DNA from 3 places in the Paenibacillus sp. J22P165 genome. Region 3 is predicted to be linked to each of the others. Evidence: riboswitches for the same ligand, from Rfam matches in the RefSeq annotation. Region 3 holds a riboswitch; each other region holds the start of a gene.
The links. A riboswitch is a leader RNA that binds a small molecule or an ion and turns the genes downstream of it on or off. The one in region 3 is predicted to bind cobalamin.
Positions count from the first base shown of each region.

Region 1: it holds a riboswitch for cobalamin, as region 3 does, so the genes downstream of both, AC58QM_RS14975 (S-layer homology domain-containing protein) here and AC58QM_RS02635 (ABC transporter substrate-binding protein) in region 3, are expected to answer to the same signal.
Region 2: it holds a riboswitch for cobalamin, as region 3 does, so the genes downstream of both, AC58QM_RS14995 (DUF4430 domain-containing protein) here and AC58QM_RS02635 (ABC transporter substrate-binding protein) in region 3, are expected to answer to the same signal.

Region 1 covers NZ_JCAUAP010000005.1:508,784-518,817, forward strand. The annotation lists gene AC58QM_RS14940 (ABC transporter permease) at 1-1,381, opposite strand, end outside; gene AC58QM_RS14945 (efflux RND transporter periplasmic adaptor subunit) at 1,400-2,551, opposite strand; gene AC58QM_RS14950 (carbohydrate ABC transporter permease) at 2,580-3,473, opposite strand; gene AC58QM_RS14955 (carbohydrate ABC transporter permease) at 3,505-4,374, opposite strand; gene AC58QM_RS14960 (AraC family transcriptional regulator) at 4,791-5,690, shown strand; gene AC58QM_RS14965 (Gfo/Idh/MocA family protein) at 5,674-6,756, opposite strand; gene AC58QM_RS14970 (Gfo/Idh/MocA family protein) at 6,787-7,941, opposite strand; cobalamin riboswitch at 8,178-8,374, shown strand; gene AC58QM_RS14975 (S-layer homology domain-containing protein) at 8,506-10,034, shown strand, end outside.
Region 2 covers NZ_JCAUAP010000005.1:525,980-536,013, forward strand. The annotation lists gene AC58QM_RS14995 (DUF4430 domain-containing protein) at 1-3,810, opposite strand, end outside; cobalamin riboswitch at 3,973-4,175, opposite strand; gene AC58QM_RS15000 (MBL fold metallo-hydrolase) at 4,909-5,532, opposite strand; gene AC58QM_RS15005 (thioredoxin family protein) at 5,554-6,120, opposite strand; gene uptA (undecaprenyl phosphate transporter UptA) at 6,199-6,798, opposite strand; gene AC58QM_RS15015 (cupredoxin domain-containing protein) at 7,113-7,559, shown strand; gene AC58QM_RS15020 (response regulator transcription factor) at 7,711-8,391, shown strand; gene AC58QM_RS15025 (sensor histidine kinase) at 8,388-9,767, shown strand; gene AC58QM_RS15030 (MMPL family transporter) at 9,841-10,034, shown strand, end outside.
Region 3 covers NZ_JCAUAP010000001.1:581,049-591,082, reverse strand. The annotation lists gene cobS (adenosylcobinamide-GDP ribazoletransferase) at 1-458, opposite strand, end outside; gene cbiB (adenosylcobinamide-phosphate synthase CbiB) at 434-1,429, opposite strand; gene cobU (bifunctional adenosylcobinamide kinase/adenosylcobinamide-phosphate guanylyltransferase) at 1,466-2,032, opposite strand; gene AC58QM_RS02650 (nicotinate-nucleotide--dimethylbenzimidazole phosphoribosyltransferase) at 2,064-3,209, opposite strand; gene AC58QM_RS02645 (heme ABC transporter ATP-binding protein) at 3,230-4,006, opposite strand; gene AC58QM_RS02640 (FecCD family ABC transporter permease) at 4,009-5,049, opposite strand; gene AC58QM_RS02635 (ABC transporter substrate-binding protein) at 5,049-6,065, opposite strand; cobalamin riboswitch at 6,217-6,369, opposite strand; gene AC58QM_RS02630 (hypothetical protein) at 6,407-6,934, opposite strand; gene AC58QM_RS02625 (aspartyl-phosphate phosphatase Spo0E family protein) at 6,997-7,254, opposite strand; gene AC58QM_RS02620 (aminotransferase class I/II-fold pyridoxal phosphate-dependent enzyme) at 7,332-8,534, opposite strand; gene AC58QM_RS02615 (Lrp/AsnC family transcriptional regulator) at 8,550-9,041, opposite strand; gene cysK (cysteine synthase A) at 9,245-10,034, opposite strand, start outside.

The sequences.
Region 1 (10,034 bases), on a different contig from region 3:
AAAATTTCACTCCTTTAGATGGGTTCCAATAAATAATAGCCACGGTGCATAGCGCACCTAGTACTGCATAGTCCAGCAGCTCGATCTGGTAAGACAATCCTGCCCACTGGGCCATGGCAAAAATGAAGACAGCTGCAACGGGCACATACATGAATATGTGTTGCAATTGGGTATACACGGGTACTTGTTCCAGTACCCATAACCGGATGCCAAGTAGGAGCAGCGGTAAGCCGAACAGCATGCCCCCTACGAACAACCGGCCTGTTAGCCGATTAGCGGCATCGATCAACAACTCCTGTGGCGATGGGACATAGCCCATCTGGGCTGCTTCCTGCTGCCATAAGCTGCGCAGCTTTTCCATATAAAACGACAGATCAATGATCTGCTCCGGCACCCATTCCAGCGGAATGTAGAGGTGAAACCGAATACCCTTCCAGAGGGCCATGATGCAGGCGGTCATACCGAGTACAGCGAGTGTGCCGATTAGCAGTGCTGATCGTTCGTGAACCACCGCATCGATCCAGTTATCTCTGGCCAATCTGCTTCGTAAAACATCTTGGATGATTGTTAATTGTCGAACAATTAACCGTACGAACATGTAGATCGCAACCATGCCGCATACAAACAATAGAATGAATCTCCACTGCAACAATCGTGTATAGGTCAGCTCATGGTTGAGCATGTGGAATTGCGAAGGCATGGAACCAATCGAATTAAGCGCTTCGTTCACTTGGCTTTCCCCGCCCGCGACTGCGCTAGGCTTACCAGCCAATTGCACGGTTTCAATGCTCGTATCGGGCTGGATATCGAATAGCGTCGTGATGGGAATCAGCACATTCGGACTGCCGTCATCGGACATGTGCCGAAGCAAAGAGTTCTCCTCCTCGCGAACGCCAATCACTGTAAAAGCAACGCCAAACAGCTCAATCGTTTTCCCTACGACCTGATTGGCATGGAAGAGCTGCTGCGCAACAGCTTCGCTCACAATAGCGACCCTGCTGTGTTCCTCCACCGAGTTTCGCCCGAAGGAAGCACCTGCCTTCAGCTTCATCTCGTTAAAATCCGTGTAGGCGCTATTGACGCCGAACACATCGGCATTCAGCCGGGCAGCGCCATATGCGGCGCGTGTTTGCTCCCTCGCTTCATAAGCGATGGGCAGCGGTGCCCACTTTTTCGCCAAGAGCTCCGCATCCTTTACCTTCAAGCCCGCCGGGCTTGCTCGTGCAGCCGATGGATCCGCGTTCAGCGTGATCTGCTGCACCCCGTGGGCTCCGTTTGTCTGCTCCCAGTCGCTTACGACGGAAGCGATTAATCCGCTGCTCGTCAGCAGCAACAGCACGCCAGCAAATACCATCCATGCGGCCAATCGGGAACGCTGCATCTCCTCTGCTCCTTTCTTTTATTGATCTGCGCGGACACGGTCACCTTCCGCAATCGACTTAGAGCTCGACACGATCACTTTATCCAGCGGCGTAATCCCATTCTCGATGGATGTTTTCGTATCATCCGCATCCCCAATCTGTACATTCGCCCGTTGCGCGACGTATTCTGTACCAAGCGGACCCTTCTTCTCTTTTAGGAGCAGAACGTAAGTACCTTGATCATCTTCCCGTACAGCATCATTAGGGAGGAGTGAGCGGAAAGAGGCGGTCTTTTTTGCAATATCGAATTCGCCGGTTTCGCCGCCTTTCAATCGATCATCCTTCAGTGTGAAGGTGATTTCCTTCCCCTTCGGAGTGGACGGATTGGCTTGGTTGGACTGAGCCGTGCCGGAAGAGCTTACTGCATCCCGAATATCGGTGATTTGCGCGGAAATTCTGGCGTTATTTAACGTGGGAAAAATGAGCTCCGTTTTATCTCCCACGGCGACATAAGGCGCCTTAGCATCGTCAATAGTAGCCTTCATCTGCTGGCCTTTGGACAAATCGGCGATGCTCACAGCGGCTTTGCCACTCGCTACGGGAGCACCTTTCATGGCATTCACTGCCGTTACAATCCCGCTGACTGGTGCCACAATCCGCGAAAACTCCTTGAGCTGACGCTGTTGATTCGCCATCTGCCGCTCCAAGATTTGCATATCCAGCTGCGTACTATCGATATCGCGTGCTATGCTGCGCATTTGCTTTTCATCATTGCTGCGGAAGGTGTCCTGATAGTTTTCTTGGAGCTTCTCCAAGCTCAACTGCTTCTGGGCATATCTCGCCTGATTATCTTTCAGCGAATCTTCTGTCTCTCTTGTTTTAAAAACCACCAGCTCTTGGCCAGCCTTCACCTTATCCCCGACCTTTACTTCGACCTCGCTTGCGACCCAATTGGTCTCCACGTAGACATCTGCAGTCTCTGCGGATTCCACGGTTCCCGAACCTGTGACCTCGTGTGACAATGTGCCTGCGAGCGCCTTCTCCGTGGTCACTTCAGCCAGTGAGATACCCAGCAGGGTATTGGAGAAAAACGTCAAAGTGACCATGGCCATGACGAAGGTAATAATGGCCTTTCGAATTCCTTTTTTCTTGGCGCGTTCGCCATCGGCGGCGGCCATTAATGCATCCATACAACGTTCCTCCTATATGTAATCCGTCTCACCCTTTTATGCCAGACAACTGGATGCCTTCAACCAAATACTTCTCTGCATACAGAGCCACTAGAAGCGGAGGTAGCATATATACCACAGAAGCGGCAAAGGCGATGCCTCGCTCCTCGTCACCAATAACGGCTAAGTACACAGATAACGGCTGTTTAATCGCATCATTCAGAAAGATCAGCGGCTGCTCCACCATATTCCAGTTATCGATGAAAACAAGGATCGACAGTGCCGCTACTCCTGTGCCGCACATCGGCAGAACAATCCGTGTCCATATGTAAAAGTGACTCGCGCCATCCACACGTGCCGCTTCGATATAACTCGCAGGCACGACCATCATGAACTGCCGCAGCAAGAACACGCCAAAGGCACTGAAGATACCCGGGTAAATAATCGCCCCATACGAACCAAGCAGCCCTAGCTTTTCCGCGACAATAAAGTTGGGCACAAGGGTCACCTGGAAGGGCATCAGCATCGTGACAATGTACAGGAAGAAGAGCGGTTCACGAAAACGAAAACGTAAATGGGCAAACGCATACGCAGCGAGCGAAGCGACAACCAATTGACCCGCGATGATCGGCACTGTCATTTTCACCGAGTTCCAGAACATGAATAGGAACTGCGGTCTCCCAACCAATACAGCGTAAAATTGCGACAAGGTTACGCGCTCTGGTATCCATTTCATCGTGATGAACTGGCCATCATCTGTATCGCCCGAAAGCGCAGCGTAATTGCTCGTAATTTCCGTTTCCGCCATGAACGAGTTCGCAATGGTCAGCGCCATGGGGAACAGAAATCCCGCCATAAGCACAATGAGCACAGTGATTAGCACGAATCGCGATGCTTTGTGTCCCATGCGGACCGTTAGCGGCTTCATACGGGCTGCTTGCATTTAAACACTCCTTTCCAATGTGAATTCTCCTCTATCCAATTGCTTTACTGATGCGCCTCTCCACCACGAATAGTGTCAAGACGAGGAGTACAATCACCACAGCCATTAGAAATGCAGCAGAAGTGAGCTTCTGATAATCTAGTGACTTGAACATATTGTTCATGTAATGCTGCAACATATAAATGTTTTCATCCGGGTAATTTCCGGCAATTAAGTACGTCTCTCGAAACATTTTGAATGAGTTAATAATCGACATGATGAAAACGAAGAAAGCGGTTGGCGTCAAATAGACTAAGGTAATGGATCGCCACTGCCGAAATTTGCCCGCTCCATCCATCGAGGCTGCCTCGTAATAATCGCCCGGAATGTTTTGAAGTCCTGCTAGGAAGAGAATCATATTGTAGCCGATGTTTTTCCACAGGTAGACAATAATCAGCACATACAAGGAAGCCTCGCTTTCCATCCAGTCATGCGGACGTATTCCCCAGCCTGCTAGCCATGCATTGATCGTCCCATGAAGGTCGAACAGCGCATTCCACACGAGCACCACCGAAGCCACGGGTACGACAAGTGGACTCAAGAACGAGATTCGGAACGTTTGGCGCATCGGCAGCTTACGATTGAGCATCAAAGCTAGTCCTAGTGCAATCAACATGTTAAGCGGTACACAGACTGCCATAAACAAACTTGTATTCACGGCTGCTCGCCGAAAAATGGGATTACCCAGCAGCTCGCGATAATTCGCTATCCCCACGAAGGAGCCATCTATTGGGCTGTCCATGAGCGAATAATAAAACCCCATCCCAAAGGGTATCAAGAAAAACACCGCAAATCCGGCCAGACTTGGCCATAGAAATAGAAGTGCTGTAAGACCCTCGTTGCCTCGTAACCATCTCAGCACAAATGCGTTCCTCCTTCCTACAGATCACATTCTCTCATGTGAAAATTAGAAATGGATTAGAAAGGGGAATGCAGATCGCGTTCAAGGGTTCAAGCACGACACCCACAGCACTCATCACACCCACGACAAAATAAGCCCATGACGGATGTCATAGACTTATTCCTCAATATCTATTACTCAAATCCCCTCAGCCCTAGTACGAATGGGAACGTCAGTGCACTATCCAAAATCGCGAAATAGTGTATCCTCGTTCCTCTTTGCACATTGTGTACATAAAAAAACTCCCAAACCCAGCTAAACGCATGGATTTGAAAGCTTTCTACTACTTGTTTGCCTTGCCGTTTCAATCTGCATTCCTGTATACTTTGGCTGTATAGAGCGCCTGCTAACACCCTGTTGGAGAGGATGTGACCCTGATGTCCTATGTTCAAAACAACGGTTTGAACATTATCCCTATTTATTTTACCTATCAGCGCAAAACAATCGGAACCGAACAGTATCAGGGGACGTTCCACGCCCATCAAGGCATTGAAATCTTGATTGTTCATCAAGGACATGGCACACTCATTATTGATCAAAAAAGCTATGAAGTGACTTCGGGTATGATATGTGTCTTTCAGCCCTACCAGCTGCACCACATTCAGATGGACCCCGATACGCCATTCGTACGATCTATCGTTCATTTTGAACCCGCGCTATATGAAGCCTACTTCGAGCCTTGGCCGCGATTGTTGGCTTTTTTCAAGCAAATGCTTACTACCAAGTTGCAGCCACCTTGCCTTTACGAGTTAAGTGAGGCAGAGCAGTTTCATCCGCTTTTTCAAAGTCTGGCGAGAAGACTACCTATCAAAAGCATGCAAGATGAGCTAGAAGAGTACTCCCTCTTTCTAGTTGCTTTCTTCCGCAGCTTCATGCCGCTGTGGGAGCAGCGCGAAGGCCAGATTCGCTCAGGTCCTACACGCAAATCCCATCAGGCCGAGCGTATTCTCAGTTGGCTGGAAGAGCATTACACCGAACCGCTGCGGTTGGAGATGATGTCAGCTGATCTGCACTTATCCCCGTATCACTTATCTCATTTGTTCACGGAGTGCACCGGTACAAGCCTTTCGGACTATGTAACAGCTAGAAGGTTACAGCAAGCCGTGAAGCTGCTAACTTCGACGGATCAACCCGTTGCTCGCATTGGCGAAGCCATTGGTGTGACGAACTGCTCCTACTTTTGCAAAATGTTCAAAAGCCAAATCGGCGTGACGCCTTATCAATATCGCAAGCAATGGCAGAAACATCATTCAGCAGCTGTTACTCGGCAACCGTGATCTTCATTGCGTCGCGCTGTGCGATAAGGCACAGCTCCGCTGCTTTGAAAGTATGCTCCTGTGTCATCGCCACTTCCGTACGGTTTAAGCAATCTAAGATTAGCTGACCAAAGTAAGGATAACCAACTTGGCCGCTGACAGCAAAATGCTGCTCCCCATCCTTGTTAACCAGATACACATGATTACTCGTCTGTTCTCTGGCAATATCCACATATTTACGAAGCTCTATGTAGCCATCGCTCCCAAGAATCGTCATGCGGCCGTCGCCCCATGTACTTAAACCATCCGGCGTCATCCAATCCACGCGGAAATAGCCTGTAGCGCCATTGTCTCCGACCAACGTAGCATCTCCGAAATCCTCAAAGTTCGGGTACTGCGGGTAATTATAGTTTGCTACTTTACTGTGTACAACCTTCGCATCTTTGGCCCCCGTAAAATACAGGAACTGCTCGATCTGATGACTGCCAATGTCACATAGAATGCCGCCGAATTTCTCCTTCTCAAAAAACCAATCTGGTCTGCTCGACAAACCAATTCGATGCGGCCCCAAACCAATGACTTGATGCACGCGACCGATCGCGCCTTGTTCAATTAATTGTCCCGCATAAACGGCACTTTCCACATGCAGACGCTCACTGTAATAAACCGCATATTTTTGTCCTGTTTCTGCTACTTTCGCACGTGCTGCTTCCAATTGTTCCAGCGTTGTGAACGGAGCTTTATCCGTGAAATAATCCTTGCCGCTGTCCATCACGCGAAGTCCTAGTGGGCCACGATCACTCGGAATCGCCGCTGCCGCTACAAGCTTCACTTCTGCGTCTTGAAGGATTTCGTCTAGCGATGCTGCTGCTTGAACACCAGGATATTGGCTAAGGAATTTATCCACCTTGGCTGGGTCCGGATCATATACCCATTTCAACTCTCCGCCCGCTTCACGAAGTCCATTACACATCCCATATATATGACCATGATCCAGAGCTGCCGCTGCAAAAATAAACTCACCTGGCTCACAAACCCTTTTGAAGTTCCCTTGTGGAGCGTAATTCATTCCATCACTTTTTTGCATAATCATCAATCTCCTGTCTGTTCGTTGAGGTTATTTAAACGTGCTGCCTGTCGTAATCGTCTGTGGCGCAAAATTTTCAATGGAAGTGTTCTTCTCATAAAAATGGGTCGCATTCGCCTGCACACCGCTTCTTGTGTAGAACGCATCATTCACGTCTAGGGGAAATTTCACCAGCTCGCCTGTGCTCGCTGATTTGTAAATTCCCGTAATGAGCTCCAACGTTTGACGACCACTGATCCCATCGATAAGCACAGGAGTGCCGCTTTCAATCGCGGTCAACACATTGTCGATTTGACCAGCGTGTCCTACGTACTTCACTTCTGGCAAGTTTTCGTAGAATGATTGCAGCTCTTCTTCTAGCTCCGTGTTCGGTTCTGGGAAACCGTTCGACGTCGAGTTCGACGCCTTTACCTTCCATGGCGCAGATACACGTGCCTTCGAGCCTTGGAAAATCAACTGCTGCTCCTCACCGTGGTGAACGACTGAGCTCGTAATTTGACCTAAGGACCCATTTGCGAAGCGCAGCATTCCGATGGACAAGTCCTCGACCTCGGCATTGTCATGCGACACATTGCTCATGAAGGCTTGGACCTCCGTCGGGCTGCCCATCATCCAGAGCAGGGCATCGATATGATGTACCGCATGGTTCAGTGTCGGACCTCCGCCTTCCTTCTCCCACGTACCTCTCCACCAAAGATCATAGTAGCAATGACCGCGCCACCAGAAGGAATCGACTTGGGTGTGGACGATGTTGCCCATGAGGCCGCTTTCCAGCACGGACTTCATTTTCATCATTGGCGTCTTGAAACGGTTCTGCGCTACAACGGATAAAATCTTTCCTGTTCGCTGCGCAGCTGCATTCATCAAGTCGCATTCCTCAAGTGAGGAAGCCATCGGCTTTTCCACCATGACATGTGCGCCGGCCTCCAGAAACTCAACCGTAAGCGAAGCATGCGTATACGGTGGCGTACAGATGGACACAAGATCGATATCCGCTTCTAGCAACTCTTTATAATCCTTCACAGCCTTCGCATCTTTCAGCTCAAACTGATCAATGCGTTCCTGCGCTTTATCCGCATAAATATCACTAATCGCGACTATCGTACAGCGCTCTGGAAATTGCAAATACGCTTCAATATGCGCCCTTGAGATCGCACCCGCACCAATAATTGCTACCTTTAGCATGTAGTTCAGCCTCCTGCTATTTGTTACTCAAAGCATAGCAAGAATGCGGTTACAAATGTGACGCTATCTTGTGCAAAAATGACGTTACTTTGCGGTATCACTACTTCCTATCCTCGCCCTTCTATCCAACAATTTCAGACAGACCACTCTCATTTAAATAATCCATAAGCCTACATTGCCTTCCGGAGTAAACTTCCATAGACAAACAATTGAACTGAATATATGATTAGACTAATCGAATAAGTAATAGTTAAGGTGCATGCTTATTAGTAATAAGTAATGCTTAATTGGGAAGTCTGGTGAAATTCCAGCACGGTCCCGCCACTGTAAATGAAGAGCGACTCTATGAATTGCCACTGGTATTCCTATACCGGGAAGGTTAGAGAAGCGTTGACGCATGAGTCAGGAGACCAGCCTTAATGTGTATTCACAAACTCTACGGACGATGGAGGGGGTGCTTTTTTTGTTGTCTACGACCAATACTGACATCACAGCCCTTGATTTTTCAATTCAAGGGCTTTTTTGTATGCTCACCATCTCTATCATTTTATTAGGAGGATAATAATGAAACTAAATTATAGGATTTTCACCCTATTCATGGCTCTATTCCTATTTGTAAGCAGTCTAAGCATCGTTCCTGTATCGGCTACCTCGACTATCGCAGTGGATGATGCTGTAAACGCTACAGCTGAGTATTTACTTAAAACTGTCAAGAAGCCACAGGTAGGCTCTGTAGGCGGTGAATGGGCCATTATCGGGCTTGCCCGCTCCAACTATAACGTACCTCAAAGCTATTACGACGATTATTATAAAGGCGTTGAAACCTATGTCAAAGATGTACAAGGCAACCTTCATGATCAAAAATACACGGAATACTCCCGCTTGATTATGGCATTAACCGCCATCGGCGCAGATCCGTCAAATGTTGCTGGATATAATTTATTAACGCCACTCGGTGACTTCGATAAAACCATTTGGCAAGGCATTAACGGTCCCATTTTCGCATTAATATCCCTAGATAGCGGTAATTACAATATACCTGTAAATTCCAAAGCAAAAACGCAGGCTACTCGAGACATGTATATCGATGAGATATTATCGCATCAATTACAAGATGGAGGCTTTGCACTTTCTGGAAAGACTGCCGATCCGGATATTACTGGCATGGCTCTGCAAGCTCTGGCTAAATATCAGCATTACAAAAAAGTAAAACTAGCTACAGAGAAGGCCATTGACCGCCTTTCCAAATTACAGGACACCGATGGCGGCTATGCAAGCTGGGGTGAGAAAACTTCAGAGAGTACCGTACAAGTACTGATGGCACTATGCGAACTTGGCATTGACCTACACGACAGTCGTTTTGTAAAGAGTGGCAAAACCATTGTTGATGATTTACTATCCTTTTATTCAAAAGATCAGGGATTCCAGCATACTTTTGACGGCAGCGGAGTAACGGGCATGTCGACAGAACAGGCATTTTACGGACTTGTGAATGTCCAAAGAATCAGTGTTAGTAAGAGCAGCCTCTACAGAATGAACGATGTAAAGCTTGCTACCACCATTACGCCTGATAGCACTAACGGCTTACCGAACAAGCACAAAGATATAAAAGTTATGCCAGTAATCGAAGCGAATAAGACGTTCTCGGACATTTCCCATCATGAAAGCAAAACAGCCATTGAATCGCTTGCCTCCAGAGGAATGATTAACGGTATGACTGACACAACGTTTGCACCAAATCAAACAATGACTCGTGCCGAATTTGCGACCATTGTAACCAAAAGTCTCGGCCTTCCTATGCAAAAATCAACAATATTCCAAGATGTCGTCTCGACAGCCTGGTATGCGGACTATGTGGGCACAGCTTATTCTTATAGCATTGTAAGTGGAACGTCTGAGACCACTTTTACACCGAATAATACCATTACAAGACAGGAAGCAGCCGTTATGATCGCCAATGCGGCTAAGCTTTCTGGCATGGATACAGCATTAAGCGCAGCTGAAACGAGAGATATGTTGGCTCAATTCGGGGATTACACACAGACTGCCGAGTGGTCGAGGAATGCGCTAGCCTTTAGCTATCAAGAACATAT
Region 2 (10,034 bases), on a different contig from region 3:
ACTATCAAATGCTAGCAAAGCATAAATAGGACCATTAATTCCTTGTCTATTCACATAATCATAGTTCGCGAGAGCTGAAGTAAGGTCGTATCCTCCCACGTTCCTTGGGTCTTTACCAATAGACGTAAGTCCAAGAATGGCTCTTGAATGCTCAGTTCCTTTGTTTGTATCAAGAACACCTTGATTCTTATCCATGAATTCTTTTACTTTTTTTACTACATTGTTGTAATACCCTTGATAATAGCCTTCTGGCACATCATATTTAGCCCTTGCCAGTGAAAGCACTGACCATTCGCCATCACTTGTTCCGAATGTGGGATTAGTGACAGTTTTTAAAATATAAGCTAAATTTTTATCCAATTGTTCTTTTGGAGAGTTTGACTTCAGATCTTCTCCTAAATTTAAAGTATATCGCCATGAAATTTTGTCGCTATTATGAAGCACATAACTTCCTGGATCTACACTAGGAAAGATATCGTTGACAGCGTACATCCATGCACTTTGTGGACCTCGATCAAATTCGGAAAGTCCATCAATTCCTATTACATGAATTCTCGACCCTGTAGTAGTACCAAAACTTACCTTGTCTCCTAGCTCTCTATGCAAAACTGAAAAGACGGTATCTTCTGCTTTAAGTTTTACAGTTTTCCCGGAAATAATGGTGCCCTTCACCGCATCTCCGATAACAGAAATTGTTACCTCACCGAGATCTGGCTCACTATAGATAACAGTTATGGCACGTTCAGCTATATTGCCTGATTCGTCAGTTGCAGTTACGTTAATCGTATTTGTTCCTTCAAGAAGGACAAGATGATAGCTCCCATTCTCCTCGGAAATGATCGTTCCATTCAACTTTACGACCTTAGTTATGCTTGAAGAGGAATTGTCAGTTACCTCAACGCCCACAATTAACTCAGGCTGCGTTACTTCCTGATTATCTGAAGCCCCGGTTACTGTTATTACAGGCTTCTCAGTGTCGGGTACTTTATAGGTAATCGTAAAAGCTTGTTCTGTCGTATTACCTGTTAAATCCTTTGCAGTTACAGTAACCGTGTTTTCTCCAGCGTTTAGAACAATCGTGTATTGTCCATTCACTTGGGTAATCGCGGTACCGTTCAGCTTCACTTCCGGGATTATTCCTGCTGGTAAATTATCTGTCACCACAACACTAAAGCTTAATTGAGGCTGAGATACTTCCCCATTATTTATTAACCCGGTTACTGTCATAATAGGTTTCTCGGTATCTTCAACCGTTACATCCGTCATATCATAAAGTCGTTTGCTACCATTTACGAACCTGTCATAAGCAACAAGTGCATAGGCACCTTGATCGGTAGCGAGACCATCAATACGTCCTGTTCTAAGATGTTTGAAACCACCATCAGCTTCAGCAAATGTGAGTATAGCATCCATTGCAGACTTACCATTCTTGATAAATCTTGCATCTGTACTTGGATCAATTCCTAACGCTGTTAATGCAGTAATAACCTGCGCAATGCTTTCGCTACTCGATCCAAATCCACCCTCGCTATCTTGTGTTTTTGACAACCACGCAATGGCACGGTCTCCAGCACTTTTCACGTCTGGTTGAGACTGATAGTAGGGAGCGAGAGCCTGCAAGGCCATCGCAGTATAGTCGACATACGCGCTCGATGTAGAGAAACCCCAACCGCCTGCGTCTGTCGTACCTTTTTTCACTTCTTTGCCTAAAATATAGGAAATCAAATTCTCTCTCGTTGTTTGTGTTTTACCTGCTCCTACTTTGGCAATAACATAGTTCCGACTATCAAATGCAAGTAGAGCGAAGACCGGTCCATTAAATCCTTGTTTAATGACATAATCGTAATCAGCAAGCGCTGATCTCAGATCATAGTTCCCTACTTTGGATATATCTTTTCCAATTGAACTAAGTCCAAGAATTACTCTTGAGTTCTCTGTACCATAATTTGTATCCAATAAACCATTATTCAAAGTCATTCGGCGATCAACTTCGGTAACTACTTTCGTGTAATACGATTGATAGTACCCTTCTGGTACTGTGTAGTTAGCTCTTGCCAAAGAAAGAATCGACCATTCACCATTACCTGTTCCATACCCCGGACTAGTAATTGTTCTTAGCATATAAGCTAAAGTCTTATTCAAATGGTTTTTAGCAGTCGTAGCCATACTAGCTTTATATATAACTATATATGTTTGCTCGGCAGTATTTCCAGCTGCATCTGTAGCAGAAATGGCAATCGTATTCGTGCCAGGAACTAGAACAACTGAATAAGTTTCGTTTAGCTTCGTTATCACCGTTCCATTCAACTTAACAACGGATACAATAGCCTCAGGACGATTGTCCGTCACGACCACGCTGAAACTTAGGTTGGCCTGAGTTACTTCTTGGTTATTCGAAATACCCGTAACCGTAATGCTCGGCTTTTCCGTATCTTCAAATGACTTATTCAGATTAACTAGCGCACTATTTACACTTGCTTGCGTACTCTCCAAGTTTGTAAGCACAGTATACGCGTGCTCATATGCTAATCGAACAGCTGTATCCGCTAAAATAGTTGATTTATTCGGGTCGCTGTTAATTAAAGCTACTCTTGAAACTAACGCATCTTTGTTTGCTGGGTTTGGCAGATAACTCCACTCGTTAACTCCAAGATCAGCTCCCCATCCATACAGGGAAAATTGCGTGCGAATGACATCCCCATCATGGGGGATATACTCAGATAATCCTACATCTGGTAAAACATTATTAACAGCATACATCCATCCAGACATCGATGTATAATCAAATTCGCCCAGCCAATTGACATCGTTTTTTGTACCAATCTGATCTCCATTTAATGCAATTTGTTCCTGGATAAATGAAGGTACTTGTATAACCGTCGTATTATCCTTAACCTTTGATAAATAGAAAGAATTATTAATTTCTCCTGCATTTCGATAATTCCCCGCACCTAATTCACGTGCGATTAAGGAAGCACCACTATCTCCAGTATAAAAAGGTACGTTTACAGGTTCTTTATAATAACCCTGCCCTATCGTAAATTTCTCAACAGAGAGTGTTACATGGCCAATGGGGGTAGGCTCTTGCTTCGCTTCCACAATCAATGGTTGCGTACCTCTTACTACGCCAGGAGCTGCACCAGAACGATAATCGGTAGCTTCCACAGAATAATTCCCTGCGGCTACACCATGGTCAAATACAGCTACACCATTTGCATTCGTAATCGCATCAACTGCACCGACTTTTACCTTAATACCATTAGCTGGTGAATCTATAAACCCTGTGTTGTTTCCCCAGTCATAGGTTGATTTCGTAACAGTTACGGAAAAGGGGGTATCCGCACTAACAGGTGCAGTTGAAATGGAGATTGACTTCAACAGTTGCGTATTGAGGTCTCCATAATAAACCAGAACTTGATCATTACTTTCTAATGGATACTGATCTATCCCAACATCAGGAATGATCCACTGCCCTTGACGTTTAATGGCAAAATTCCAACCGCTATATTGTCCATATTGTCCCTCTTGTATCTCATTGATGCTAGAGACATAGCGACCATATTGCGAACTAGTGACAATTAAATTGGCTGGCAGGAATTTAGATTGCAATACTTCTAATGCAGTCGACCCTACACCGCTCTCCTCTTTGATGAGACCTTGCGGTCCTTCGACGCGAAGTGCGACGGAAACGGGATCCTGACTTGCAGCGAATGCATGATTCGTCGGCACTATCGTAGTCAATACCACAGAGAGTACCATAATCATAGCTAGGATTGACGACATCATTTTGCGTTGTAACTTCGTAAACATGTTTTCGATTTCTCTCCTTACATCGGTTAGATTAATCGCACGCCAAAACAAAAAAGACCATCCCTCAGGCGGGGTGGCCTTCTTAATTCATAAAAAAACAAACATACGTGCGCCATAATGGCTACAGAAACGCTAACTGAATTCCCACCCCCCGGAGAATCAGAGCAACAACGAAATAAGGCAGGTATCCTGGCTCATGCATCATCGTTAACTTTTCGCCTTCCCATCTCCCAAGGAGACAGTGGCCTGATAGAAAAGCAACTCCGCATTTACAGTGGCGGGACCGCGCAGGTTTTACACCTGACTTCCCTTTTAAGTACCTTCGACTGAAGCATCAAAAGTACACCTTACTCGCAATTTATGTAGTTATATGGCTTCATACTAGCGGGTAATCCTTTTTTTGTCTAGTAGTTTGCTAGATTGATAAATCCTCGAACACATTCAAAAAGAAAAAGGCAACCCCACGTAGACATTCGTCCCGCGGGATTACCTTCCTCTTCCATACCTTCACTTCCAGAAATTAGTATCTACAAATACAGCGTGTAATGATAACCAATAGAATGAACAATACTAGGATGCTAGCAGCTGAATTGTTTTTTGGTGGACATGGAGCTACTGCGTGAGTAGTCACTGGTTTAGGGAAAACATATTCAGTTTGTTGGTAAGACGCGTGCAGGTGGATCGGTTGTTGCATAATTGGCGCTGGCGCTGGAAGCGGTGTAGGCATCGGCATAGGAGTTGGCATTGGCATTGGCATTGGTTGCATTGGGTAATTCGGAACTTTAACATATTCCATGGAAGAGCACCTCCTTCATATTTTCCCTTAAGGGACTTACACAAGCTTACGGTTTAACTCGAAGGTTATTGTTGAAGTTGGGTGAATAGCTTACAACATCAGTCTATGGGGAAGCACCTACGTTGCACACGGTAAACACCCAGTTACTGAATAAATTGGGTGGGTGTCATGGGCGAACGAGCATATAGCAGACATTTCTCCGCCTTCCTTTCCCCTAACTCGATGATTTCGACTATCTTCTCTCCCCCTCCAAAACAAAAAAAAGGACCGCCACCTCATCAGAGGGAGCAGTCCTATTCTCTTTACACATATGGGTTATTCTCACGTTCGAAGCCGATCGTTGTTTTCGCACCATGCCCGGAATAGACGATGACATCGTCATCCAGCAGGAACAGTTTATCCTGAATGGAATCCAACAGGGTATTGTTGTTTCCACCAAGTAGGTCGGTACGACCGACCGATAATTTAAATAATACATCACCACTGAAAAGGTGATTGTCATACAGGAAGCTCACACTGCCTGGCGAATGACCAGGGGTGTGGAACACTTTGAGCTTAATGCCCAGGAACTCCAGCACTTGTCCCTCATCCAAAGAAAATTCTGCTGGATCCGTCACAACTGGAGCACCGAGATCAGGCCAGCGAGCGGAGCCGTTTTTCTTCGGATTCGTTAGCCAATCGGCTTCCAGGTCATGAAGATACACCGGACACCCCTTGAGCTTACGAATCTCATCCACGCCACCCATATGATCGAAATGCGCATGCGTCAGCAGAATCGCCACGATATCCATGTCAGCAATTTTCTTAATCAACGACTTGGGATTCATGCCTGGATCGATAATAATACCTTGATTCGTCTCTGGATTCGACAGTAAGTACGCGTTCGTCTGAACCGGACCCAGGACGAAGGATTGAATGTTAATCATCGTGATGCCACCTTCACCTTTTTAGAACGATTCGATCAATGAACGAAGTTCCTTCACAATAACAGCATGATATCCGTTACCTTCGCCATATTGACGGCCCATTTCGGCTCTGGCTACTTGAATTTTTTCGTTATAATCGGCCGCATCGCGATCTGGATTCTCTTTCTTGAACTGCGTCATCACCGCTTGCACGTTCTTCGGACGAGGTCCCCAGTGTCCAAGCGAGAAGCCGCCAGTATCCGTGAACACGACGATTGGAATCCCACGTCCGCCGCCTGTCAGGAACTGATCAATAACATCATAGTTTTGCTCAATGATAAGAACTTCCGTAGGAATACCGCTATCTTCCAAAGCCTTGAAAACTACCGGCACATTGCGAACAACATCGCCACACCAGTCAGCAGCAATAATCAAGCAACGAAGATCATCGCGATTATTCAACGATTCAAAATATTCTTTGTCCTCTTCATTATCCCAGGCAAAACCATCGTAATACGCCAAAAATTGCTCTTTATTTTTCTCCATACTCTCGATAAACTGTTTCGGCTTTAGGCCTGTACCTAACTTACTAGCAAGATTCGCACCCATCGTTTTCATCCTCCCTAGATCGTCCATATTCTCATTCATTGTATCAAAAGCAAACGAAACCGCCAAATCAATATGTTGCTATGCTTTCGTTTTTCTTTTGAGATAAAATTGATAGCCCGCATACAAGATCGTCAGGACGACCGCAGCGATAATCAATGGTTTAATATAAGGCCCTGCGTATTCGCCGATCGTCTCCCAGTTATCTTTCAATTTCATCCCCAAATAAATATACAAAAACGAGTAAGGAATCAAGGCTAATCCCGTATACAAGGTGAACTTACCTAATGGCATTTTGGCCATTCCGCCTGGCAATGAGATCGCATGACGAACAATTGGAATAAATCTCGCTGTAAAAATCATCCCCGTACCATACCGGTTAAACCAGCTTTCCGCTACATCGATATGATGCTTACTGATCAATAGATATTTCCCATACCTTTCTAGGAAAGGTCTACCGCCGTAACGTCCGATCCAATACAAAACAACTTGAGCCAGCGTCCCCCCGACGACCGCACATAACATGCCACCTACGAAGTTAATTTGACCTTTGGATACAAGATACCCAGCGTAGGCTAAAAGTAATTCGTTCGGAATGACTTCTAGCATAAGTCCAAGGAAAATCCCCCAATACCCCAAGCCTTCCAAATATACCAAAACACTTTGAATCAAATCATGCATGCGTAACCCTCTCTTCGCTTCTTACTTTTGCCTTAAAACCTGCCCCCATGGGCTCATATATCTGTGCTGACTGTGTTGACTATTCTGACATTCTGCTTTTCTAATCTCATCCACATTCTATCATAGACAGGCTCTTATCCTCTACTTGTATGCAACTCATCGTTAAAATACACCAATTGATGTTGGCACACCACCCCATGTTGAGTCAGATTCGCTCTTTCCGGTCAGTGCTGCTATAAGCCCAATAATCCGATTCATGCGCTGACAAGCCCCCGCATAAGATGTACAAGACCCTTGTACAGGAGGCGTACCCTATGTCCCGAGTATGGATTATCAAACGCAAGCATGTCATTCAACTAGCAGCCGCGCTTCTACTCCTTCTCATTGGATGGCTGTATGTAAATCGCGATACCATCCTGCCCACATTAGCCGAACCAACGGCAGAACGCACTATTCACTTGGTTGTTGGGGAGTTCAAATCCACTACCGCTGATGGCAAAACCATCGAGGCTTACCGCTGGGACCCTGGCTCCATTCCCGTTAAGAAGGGTGAACACATCAAGCTCAGCATCCTTGGCATCAATGGTGAGAGTCACCCCTTTTTCATCGAAGGGCTCAATATCAGTGGTGAGATCAAAAAAGGCAAAGAAACCATCGTACATTTTACCGCCAATCAAGCAGGGACGTATCGCCTCATCTGTATGACGCATACTGATATGGCTCATAATGGCCCGATGGTCGGTTATATCGAGGTGTATTAAATGGCCTCTCCAGCGAAACCTTAAACCATCCTTCTGCGAACTCGAATCGTCATCAACAGGCGACTCGACATCAGAAGTGGCATTAAGGTTTTTTTTCGTTTACACTGATGCCAAGCTCAATTGAATCCCAACGAAGAAGGTGCTTCCCTTTTTGAAAACTCATGTACTCGTGGTCGATGACGATGCCCATATACGCGAATTGATGCGCTTCCTATTTTCCAAAGAAGGTTATGCCGTCTTTGAAGCAAGTGATGGTGAACAAGCCTCGCGACTGCTGGAAATGGAACAAATCCATCTCGCTGTTGTTGATGTCATGATGCCGCTTCGTGACGGTTTGGAGCTGTGTGCTGAAATCCGCGAACACTACGACATTCCAGTTCTTCTTGTAACGGCCAAAGGAGAGATTGAAGATAAAGAGCGAGGCTTTGCCTCAGGCACCGATGATTACGTAGTAAAACCGTTCGAGCCGAAGGAACTGCTCTTCCGAGCGCGCGCCTTATTACGGCGATACCAGCTCGTTTCCTCGGAAATGATTACACTTGGCCACACGGTCATCAATCGCAAAAGCTATGAAGTCACGATCGCAGGTGAAACGCTGCTTCTACCGCTCAAAGAATTCCAGCTGCTTGCGCAATTGGCGAGCCATCCAGGGCGCATTTTTACGCGAGAGCAACTGATTCACATGCTGTGGGGCACAGATTATGAGGGTGACAGTCGAACCATCGATGTTCATATCAAGCGACTGAGGGAGCGTTTTTACGAGAAAACTAGTGACTTTATAATTACGACGGTGAGAGGACTTGGTTACAAGCTTGAGGTGACAGAAAGGTGAAAACTTTATATTTTCGCATCGTTGTTACGTTTATTCTCATCGCAATGGTCAGCTCCGTGCTCGCACTCTTTCTTTCGAATTGGTATTATCTAACGAAATTAAGAGATCAGAACGAGGAGCAGATTTGGAAAATTACAACGGAAATTCGCACACTATACGAGGAAATGCCGGGTGTAGAGCCCTCAACCTATTTCACCCATATCGCAAATATGGGCTTCCAGCTTTACGTTGTGAATGAGCAGATGGCTGGGACCTTCTATGGAATGCCATATAAACATACGCAGTTCGATCCAGAACAAATTCAGCGTGTTTTAGCAGGAGAAACGTACCGCGGAATTCTACAAGAGCGTCATGTGCTGATGGTGATTGGCTTTTTTGAAAATAGTCTGCACAACAGTGTCGGTGTTCCTGTTCAGGTGCAGGGGAAAAGGTATGCCTTGTTTGTTCGGCCTGCTCTGGAACAGCAGATCGGCGGCGTTCGCGTCCTGATGGCTTTTCTACTCGGACTTACCTTCCTTTTCAGCATCGTCCTCATCATCATTCTCTCCCAACTTATCGTAAAGCCTATCAAAAAATTACGAGAAGCCACAAAGCGAATCGTTGGAGGCAGCTATGAAATAACGATGGACGTTTCCCGGCAGGACGAGATCGGAGAGCTTGCACGAGATTTCACCTACATGGCGCAATCGCTCAAACAAGTTGAGGATATGCGGCAGGAATTCGTGGGTAACGTCTCCCATGAAATTCAGTCTCCATTGACCTCTATTCAAGGCTTTGCCCAATCCATACTGGATCAGACAACCTCCGAAGAAGAGAAAGATCGTTATCTTCATATCATTTTAGACGAAAGCAAGAGGTTGTCCTCGCTCAGCAAACAACTCCTAACACTAGCCTCGTTAGATAAAGAGAGTCATGTAGTTAAGCGAACTCTGTACAGGCTGGACGAACAAATTCGTCAAATTCTCATTAATACCGAGTGGCAATTGTCTGATAAAGACCTAGCGATTGAGCTGAATTTACCGGAAACTGACGTCTCGGCAGACCATCAATTGATGCATCAGGTTTGGCTTAACCTTATTACGAACGGTATTAAATACGCACGCCCTCATGATTCCTTACACCTCGCGATTCTGTCATCAGAGACGGAAGTCACCGTTACGGTAAGCGACACAGGGAAGGGCATGTCGGAGGCGGAGCTGCCTCATATTTTCACCCGCTTCTACAAAGCGGATCGCTCTCGAAACCGTGCCAGTGCCGGCACGGGCCTTGGTTTATCCATTGTTCAGAAAATCATCGAGCTGCACGGTGGCAGTATTCATGTACAGAGTGAACTCGGTAAAGGAACTACTTTCACTGTTAGGCTCCCTCGAATGTAATCTCCCATTCATCATCCGTTCATATTCCTCTCCTACTATTTGAAATAGATTTAGGAGAGGGGAATGAACCTGCATGAAACCTACTTTATCACGTCTTGCCAAGTTCGTAAGCAGTGCCAAAGGTGTCCGAATCGTACTCATTAGCTGGCTAGCTGCCATCCTTTTATTAAGCGCATTTGCGCCATCTTCCAAAGAAGTCGCTCAAAGTGGTGGTGAAGGCAGCCTTGGTAGCCATACACTGTCTGAAACAGCTAAACAGCTATTGCA
Region 3 (10,034 bases):
AGGATAAGGAGACTTCCTCGTTCCGCTGCATGGTTCGCATCCAACATGGTATGAAGCAAGGAAAATTTTAGTAATACATGCAGGACACACACGATAACGCCCATCGCACCAACGCGGCTATCCTTCATGATCTCGAGCATTTGCTCGCGGGGGCGATGACTGAGAATCCCATCTGCGGTATCCATTAGACCATCAAGATGCAGTCCGCCTGTGAGAACGACCCAGAGTGTCAGGAGCAAGACCGCTGCTGGCATGGTTGGCAGTACGTGGGATAGTAGATTGCCAGCGAACAGAAGAATGAGTCCGATTACAAAACCAACAAGGGGGTAAAATATGGAGCTGCGCTGAAACACGCGCTCGTTATAATCAATCTGCACCGGAATCGGCAGACGCGTTAGGAATTGGAAGGCGGCTAGACAAGCTCGCAGCCAATCTACCCAAGCATGAGTATGACGCATAGGAGTCCTCCCATCACTACAAAACTGACGCCGTATAGCATGCTCACGGCGTGCACAATATCCCGCTGCGTACGCGGGCGCAGCGGCCAGCCCAGGCGGGCGCGCTCACTCGCCGCGCCGCCATAGATGTTCAGCCCGCCAAGCTCGATCCCGAGTGCCCCGGCTACCGCCGACTCTGGGATCCCGCTGTTCGGGCTGGGGTGTAGATGCGCGAAGCGGCGGATCGCCGTCGCCGCGCGTGGTGCTGAGAGGCCCGGCTTAGCCAGGGCCACGAGGACAAGCAGGATCCCGGTGAGCCGCGCCGGGATCCAGTTCATCGCGTCGTCCCAGCGGGCCGACGCGGTGCCGAAATGACGGTATCTGTCATTTCGGTAGCCGACCATCGAATCCAGCGTATTCGATGCACGGTACAGCATCGCCAGCGGCGCACCGCCGATGAGTGCGTAGAACAAGGGCGCGATGACCGCGTCCACGATGTTCTCCGCGACCGTCTCCACGACGGCTCGCGTGAGCTCCTCCTCGTGGAGCGCATCGGTATCCCGGCCTACAATGTAGCCGGTGTACTTGCGAGCATCCGCGAGATTGCTCTCGCGAAGCGGACGGTAGACCAGATACGCGGCGTCCTTTAATCCCTTGATCGCCACCGTTGTGGAGATCAGCCAGGTTGACACCGCATACCCTAACCAGCGATGAATATCGTTTGCAAAATGCACGAGTACAAGAACGACAACAAAGCTCAGTGTGATTGTAGAAAGCGTGAGCAGTGCACCTTTCATTCGCAGCCATCTGGGTTGTCCCACTAGCCCATTCTTTGTCTCTTCTTTGGGATGCAGTCTATCCTCGACCCAGCGTATCCAGCGGCCCATTATAATAACAGGATGAGTGGGCCATTTGGGATCCCCAATCATCCAGTCCAAAGCAATTGCAGCTGCCGTCATCCAGACGATTTCCTGCCATGTATAAATCCACATTAGGTCTTCACCATTCCATGCTTGCTCAATTAGCTATCAGTCTAACCTATAAGCTCTACTCTTTAGTTCGATCGGGATACCGACCGTAACTAGAAATACTTGCTGACACACTTCTGCCAAACGCTGATTCATCCGTCCAGCCAAATCTCTAAACTGACGGCCGAGCGGGTATTCAGGCACAATACCATCACCCACTTCATTCGTAACTAGGATGAGTTGTCCACTGTAGGAGGACACGACTTCCACGAGTTCGTCAATTTGCATCGTAACAAGTTGCGCTGCATCGCTCATGCCTTCATAGTGTAGAAGCCAGTTCGTTAGCCATAGTGTCAGACAGTCCACTAACACCACAGCCCCCTCACTCTCGCTGCTCTCATTCTGCTGTTGGAGACAAGCACTCAGCGCATACGGCTCCTCCCGGGTTTCCCAAGGGAATCCCGATTGAAGCCTCATCTGCTGGTGCAACCCCACCCGCTCCCTCATTTCCTCATCGTAGATGTGGGAGGTTGCGATGTACACCCCCTGCTTGCTGCGATGCATCGCCAGCTTCTCTGCAAAAGAGCTTTTGCCGCTGCGCGCGCCGCCCGTTACCAGAACCGCCATCGTGTCCGCCTCCTTCTCTCTGCTAGGGCCATTACCCTCGCGATACGCCTGCGCTTTCGAAGGTCGCCATTTCCTGCATGATCTTGCCTGCGGCATCGATCAAGTGGAATGCGAGCACAGCGCCCGTGCCTTCGCCCAGCCGCATATCCATCTGCAGCATCGCTGCGAGGCCAACCGACTCGAGCACCTTCGTGTGCCCCTGCTCCTGTGATAAGTGCGAGGCGAGCATGTAGGACGCGCTTAGCGGGGCTAATCGGCTCGCCACGAGCGCTGCGGTCGACGAGATGAAGCCGTCGACGACAACCGGGCAGCGATGCTTCGCTGCACCAAGGATCACCCCAACAAGTCCGGCGATCTCTAATCCGCCGACCTTGCTCAACACCTCAAGTGCATAATCACCGCTTGAGCCTGCACTCGCATCTGCATTTGCATTTTCACTTGCACTTGCACTTGCACTTGCACTTGCACTTGCACTTGCACTCACATCCCGCCCAGTCAAACCATTCACATCCAACGCCCTATTCACAACCGATTGCTTATGCACCCAAGTAGCGTCATCGATACCTGTCCCACGGCCTACAGCAAGACCAGCGTCGACCCCTGTTAGTGCACACAAAATAGCCGCACTCGCCGTCGTATTGCCAATCCCCATTTCGCCGGTAGCGAAAAGACGATACCCTTTTGCCACTAATTCGTCCACAATTTCACTGCCTGCTACGATCGCTTCGATCGTCTCCTCTAGCGTAAGAGCCGCTTCCTTCGCCATATTGCGCGTGCCTTTACGAACCTTGCGCGATAAGAGATTCGGATGCTCCAAATCCGCATTGACCCCCATATCCACACAAATCACTTCAGCCCCAGCATGTCTTGCTAATACATTGACAGCAGCCCCGCCATACAGAAAATTAAGCACCATTTGCGGTGTCACTGCCGCAGGAAAAGCACTGATGCCTTCCTCACAAACACCATGATCACCGGCCATGACAATAACCGCTTTTTTTTCGAAAGTCGGCATTACCTCACCCGTGATCCCTGCAACTTGACGTGCGATATCCTCTAGCTTTCCTAAGCTTCCTTGCGGCTTTGTTAATTGGTTCAAGTGATCATTTGCTTGATGAGCAGCCTCCTGATCAACGGGTTCAATCGCGTGAATTAACTGATGTAATCGGTTCATCATCTTCCTCCTCTGGTCCTTCATTATTTCCCAGGCTGTAATATAATCTGCGGAACCTCACTCACTGGGTGTTTCAGTACAATCGGCTCGGTTCCATACACGTCGGCAATTTGTTCACTCGTAATGATATCTGCTGGCGTTCCAATCGCGGTTACCCGCCCCTCATGCACGATCATCAATCGTGTACAGTACTGCGCAGCCAAATTCAAATCATGCAACACAGCGACAACCGTAAGCGCCGATTCCTGCTGCCAGCTTCGGATATAATCCATCATTTGTATCTGATAACCGATATCTAAAAAGGTCGTGGGTTCATCCAACATAAGCAAGCTTGGTTGCTGTGCCATTACTTTGGCCAGTGCAACACGTTGGCGCTCTCCTCCACTCAGTCTCTCAATAGTTCGATCAACCAGCGATTCCAACTCAAGCTTTTTAATAATCGCATCTATGAGTCCATTCGATTCTGTTAGATCCTCGCCAAGCCAATTTTGGAATGGATAGCGCCCCATCTCAACAACTTCACGCACCGTAAAACCAACAGGGGGCAACGCATCCTGCTGAAGCACTGCGAGCCATTTAGCCAGCTCTTTTCGCGAATAAGAAGCTACCTTCTTCCCCTGCAAAAGCACACTGCCCTGCCTAACAGGATCCATGCCGGATAACAGTCGTAGTAGCGTAGATTTACCGCTGCCATTCGGTCCAATAATTCCAAAAAACTCCCCTTGCCCAACCTCAAAGCTTATATTCTCTAACACTTGCTGCTCGCGAAAGCTCTGAAAAAGCTGCTCCACTTTAATCATCGTCATCTACCTCTTAACGTTTTCTTATCTTTATGGAGCAGATAGGCAAAAAATGGCGCACCCAGAAACGCCGTAATGACTCCCAAAGGAATTTCCGTAGGACTGAGGATCGTTCGAGCCAAGGTGTCCGCCCACAACACATAAATCCCACCACAGATCGCAGATAAAGGAATGATTAGTCGATAATCAGGACCAACCAACAGTCGCACCAGGTGCGGTACGATTAATCCAACAAAGCCGATCACTCCTGCCACAGACACGGCTGCAGCCGTAATCAACGTCGATGCAATCAATACGATTAATTTCGTTCGCTCCACATGAACACCGAGATGAGCAGCTTGACGCTCCCCAAGTGCAAGTAGATTTAAGGATCTCGCATAGCATAACAGAATCACGATGCCTATTACGAGATAAGGTAAAATCATATACGTATATGACCAACCGCGCATCGCTAGACTGCCCATCAGCCAGAAAATAATTTCGTTTATCGTTTGATTCGAAATCGAAACCAAGAACGACACGATCGCGCCTAGAAAAGCTTGCATCACAACACCGGATAATATCAATGTCTCCATCTTTAGCTTTCCTTCAATCAAGGCCAGCTTCAGTACTAAAAATAGGGAAATCAACCCCGTTACGAATGCCACAATCGGAATCGACCATTGCCCAAACCAGGCATATTGCAGCCCAAAATAAATAAGAAAAGCAGCCCCTACAGAAGCTCCTGAGGATACGCCCAGGGAGTACGGGTCCGCGAGCGGATTGCGTAGAACCCCTTGAAAACCAGCACCTGCAATAGAAAGTACAGCCCCCACTAGAATCCCTAGTAACACGCGAGGGATCCTTACTTTATTAATAATTTGTTCCGAAGATTGCGGCCAGTTCACCTCGATGTGACTTCCTATCCAAGGCAGATGCTTCGCTAGAATCCCCACAATATGTGAAAGTGGAAGATGAGCTGACCCGATGGATAAACTCACCACAATAGAAAGAAGAAGGAGTATAACGCCTACTCCTCCTCCAAGCATCAATTTTCTTTTCATTATTTCACCAATTCAGGATAAATCCCTTTCGCCATTTCCAGCAACCCATCCGTCAATCTCGGACCTGGGCGACTTACGGAGTTCTGGTCGAGACCTATCACGCGTTTATTTTTCACGGCATCAATGGCATCCCACCCACCACGTGTGCGAATAATTTCTTCTAACGGTTTCTTCGTCTTGATGTCGACGATCCCATTTGCGAACAAAATGACATTTGGATTTTGCTGAATGATCTTCTCTTCACTGATCTCATACCAGCCTGCTTTATCGCTAGCTACGTTAATTCCACCTGCGATTTTGATTAACTCATCCATGAACTCCCCGCTTCCAACAGTCCAACCAGGAGCAAACTCCATGTACACTTTTTTCTTATTCTCTTGCTTCACGTCTTTTACAGCATCAACAACCTTCTGACGATCCGCTTTCATCTTGGCGACAACTTTCTCCGCTTGCTCCTGATGATCGGTAATTAATCCGAATGTTTGAATATTGTTTATCGCATCGTCTAACGTTTTAGGCTCCACTTTAAAGACATTAATGTTCATCTCACGCAGCTTCTCAACCGATTCTGCTTTCATAGAAACACCAGTGAAAACTATATTCGCATTTGAAGCAATGACCGCTTCCATATTTGGTTTCGTGATGCTGCCCAATTTCGGCTTAGCTTTAGCCGCTGCAGGATAATCATCAAAATCTGATACACCAACAATATTCGCTTCTAGTCCAATCGCAAACAGCGATTCGGTCTCCGATGGTGACACGGATGCGATTCGTTCTGGTGCTTTGTCAAACGTAAACTCTTTTCCTGTCGCATCTTTCACTTTCAACGGATACGTCGTTTTCTTCGCAGCCGCTGGAGCTGGTGTTGCTGTCGTTGTTGGAGCTTTTGTTCCCGCACCGCCAAGTTTCGATGGATCCGTAATTTCTGTTTCCTTTTTCGCACATGCTGCCAATGAGATCGCTGTCGCAACCGCTAATGTAAGAATAAGACTTTTTTTGAACTTGCTCTGTTTCATCACTTAACCCTCTTTTCATTAGTATGAATCTATAACCAAACAAAAAAGTCCCCTTGTTCACGAGGAACAAAGGGACGATAAATCGCGGTATTGGGCAACGAACACGCATACGCTGCTTCCTGATTTAACGCGATCCTTTTCCTCGAAGGATGTTGTATCGGCACTATAGGCAGGTATCCTGACTCTTCAGTCTTACGTAAGACTGAATTACAGTGGCGGGACCGTGCCGGATTTGAACCGGCTTCCCCTAAACTAATAAACATCCAATTGGAAGCTTACTAGTACCTATAGTTGCAAATTATTTGAATACGATCAAGCTATTGTCGATTATAGGCGCTCTCTTACTTTTGCGCAATGATCTTCATGACTTTCAATGCCTCGTCCATTTTCGGAGCATTCTGTGGAATGAACGCATATAATCCTTTGCCCTCATAACCTTGCTCTTTCATCCATTTATTTCCAGCGAGCGGAATGCCATACAAGTGCTTCTCCGCTGCTTTGCCTTCTTCTTTGATTTCGATAACACCATCTGGGTAATCCGAAGGATTAATTGTATTATCCAATGACACAAATCCAGCTTGATTACTCAAGCCCTTGAACTGTTCTTCTCCCAAAATAAAGATGCCGTTACCACCAGCAGCCAGCTCAACAATCATCTTTTCCAATGAAAAAATAGGAGATGTATTCAACTTTACTGTAGGAAGCTCTCCAACCTTATCTTTCAAAGATAGTTCCAACTTCTCCGCCGCTTCACTTGGAAAACCGTTAGGTCCCATCATAAATACCGATACATCTGCTTTTGGTCCACCACAAGCGGTAAGCATAAGCATCATTCCGAGCATGACAACGAATAACCATTTTGCCTTCATGTATGTAATTCCCTCCGTCGAGTACTCTCTCTTTTGTCGATAGTCGCCAGAAAAGTCGGTTTTCACCGACTTTTCTTTCCAGATGTCATATATTCATTTATTTTTTGATCCAGCATTGTGCTTAATTCAACAACCGCATCAGATGTCATTTCTCGACCTTCCATGACCATCTGTTCCATTTTTTTTCGTAACGTGTTGATCTCTTCTTCAAGTACAGTCAGGGAATGTTGCTTCTTGGCATTTCTGGTCAGCCATCGCTGTCCAAACTCTTGCTCGCGAATTTGAAATTGCTTCTGAAAGTTAGTAAGCTGATACTCCATAAAAGCCACGCTCATCCCTCCTTACTCTTAGAATACCAGTTTTCGTCTCCTATGAACATATGAATTTATTAAGAATATTATAATTTCCTCAAGAAATTACCGATTCTCTCTAATGCTTCATTCAGTTGGGAAACACTATAGGCATAAGAGCACCGCAGAAAACCTTCTCCACCTAATCCAAATACATCACCAGGAACAGCAGCAACCTTAGACTCATACAACAGACGTTGCGCAAATTCATCGGAAGTTAACCCTGTAGCGACAATACTTGGGAATGCATAGAATGCGCCCTGGGGTTCATGACATTCAAGTCCAACTTCCCGGAAGCCTCTGACCACCAATCGTCTCCGTTGATTATAGGATTCAATCATCCGGTCTTTCTCTTCCAGCCCATTGGTTAGCGCTTCATGCGCAGCTACTTGCCCCATGACTGGTGCACACATGACGGTATACTGGTGAATCTTGGTCATCGCTGAGATAAGCTCTCTATGTCCGCATGCATATCCCATCCGCCAGCCTGTCATGGCAAAAGCCTTCGAAAACCCGCTAACGAGAATCGTCCGATCCTGCATGCCTGGAACTGCTGCGAAGCTCACATGCTTCTGACCATACGTCAATTCGGCATAAATTTCATCGGAGATGACAATCAGATCATGCTCTTCAACAACTTTCGCAATCGGCAGCCAGTCCTCATATGTCATGATGCCCCCAGTTGGATTACTAGGATAGCAGAGAATTAATATTTTGGATTTCGGCGTAATCGCATCGCGAAGCGCTTTCTCCGTCAGTTTGAACTGATCCTTTGCAAACGTTTCGATACCCACTGGCACACCACCGCTGATCGCAGTGATTGGCGAATACGAAATATAACAAGGCTCCGGAATTAGAATTTCGTCTCCCGGTGTAATTAATGAGCGAAGTGCTAGATCAATAGCTTCACTACCACCCACGGTTACGAGTACTTCATTGGATGGCTCATATTTTACTTTAAAGGAAGTATACAAATAGTTCGCAATCGCTTCACGGAGCTCAGGAATACCTGAGTTTGGCGTATATTTGGTTCTGCCTCGCTCTAAGGAATGAACTGCCGCTTCACGAACGTGCCATGGTGTTGAAAAGTCAGGTTCACCCACACCTAGCGAGATGATATCCTCTTTACTATTGCTTACGAGGTCAAAAAACTTCCGAATTCCAGACGGTTTCATCTCTCGTACCGCAGGGGCGAGGTAGTCCTTCATTGATTTTTTGCTTGATTGAATCGTAGTCTCATCCTTGATCATAGCGCTACCTCTCCCTTACGGCGATACAAGCATTCGGTGATCATCTTCCTGATCTTCGAAAATAATGCCGTCTTGTTTGTATTTTTTCAAAATAAAATTCGTTTTTGTAGAAAGTACGCGGTCAATTGGTGACAGCTTATTAGAAACAAAAGAAGCCACCTGCTTAAGCGAGCTGCCCTCGATCTCAACGAGCAGATCATACGCACCAGACATAAGATAAACCGATTTGACTTCTGGATATAAATAGATCCGTTCCGCAATCGCATCAAACCCGCGTCCGCGCTCCGGCGTAATTTGCACTTCAATTAGGGCGGTAACCTTTTCGTCATCTACTTTGCTCCAGTTCACGACTGTCGCGTATTTGACGATGACCTTATCCGCTTCCATCTCGCTTATCGCTCGCGCAACATCGGCCTCCGCCGTTCCTAACATGGTGGCGATCAGATCCGCGCTCCTGCGGGCGTCTTCCTTTAGTAAATCGAGAATTTTAAGCTTCAAAGTATCCATGGTTAAACCTACCTTTCTGAGATATGTTTCATTCATCCATTCATCTTACAATGAATCGATGTCCTAATTCAATTACTGATCGCGGAGAAAGGCAGAATATTTATATATATTTGAAAATTCCACTTCGATCGACAAAATAAAAAGCCATTGGATGACCTCCACATGGCTCTTATCCCTCAATTCAACACCTACAAAATACAAAATTAAAAGAGATCCATACTTAAATACCGTTCACCTGTATCTGGCGCAATACAGAGCACTCGTTTACCCGCCCCTAACTTCCTTGCCACTTGAATCCCTGTCCATACCGAGGCTCCAGCTGAAGGACCGACTAGAATGCCTTCCTTACTCGCCAAATCTCTCATCGTTTGGATGGCATCCTCATCCGACACTTGCACAATTTCATCATAGACGCTGGTATTCAAAATGGCCGGAACAAAGCCTGGGCTTGTACCCACCAGCTTATGTGGTCCTGGGCTTCCTCCAGATAGCACGGGTGACCCCTTGGGCTCTACGACATAAATCTGAATATTCGGCAGCTGTTCCCGTAGGACCTCACCTGTTCCTGTAATCGTGCCGCCCGTTCCTGAAGTGGCGACAAAGGCATCTAGGCGCCCTTCCATTTGCTGCAAAATTTCCGGTGCTGTCGTAACACGATGAATACTCGGATTCGCCGGATTCTCAAACTGCTGGGGGATGAAGCTGCCAGGAATTTGATCCCTTAGCTCCACAGCCTTAGCAATTGCACCTGGCATCCGCAAAGCTGCTGGCGTGAGAACAACTTCAGCGCCGTAGGCTTTCAGGATATTTATCCGTTCCTTGCTCATATTATCCGGCATAATCAAAATCGCTTTATATCCCTTAGCCGCCGCGTTCATCGCAAGTCCAATTCCCGTATTTCCGCTTGTTGGCTCTATGATCGTCGCTCCTGGCACAAGATGACCAGACTTTTCAGCCTGCTCAATCAGATTCCAAGCAGCGCGATCCTTCACG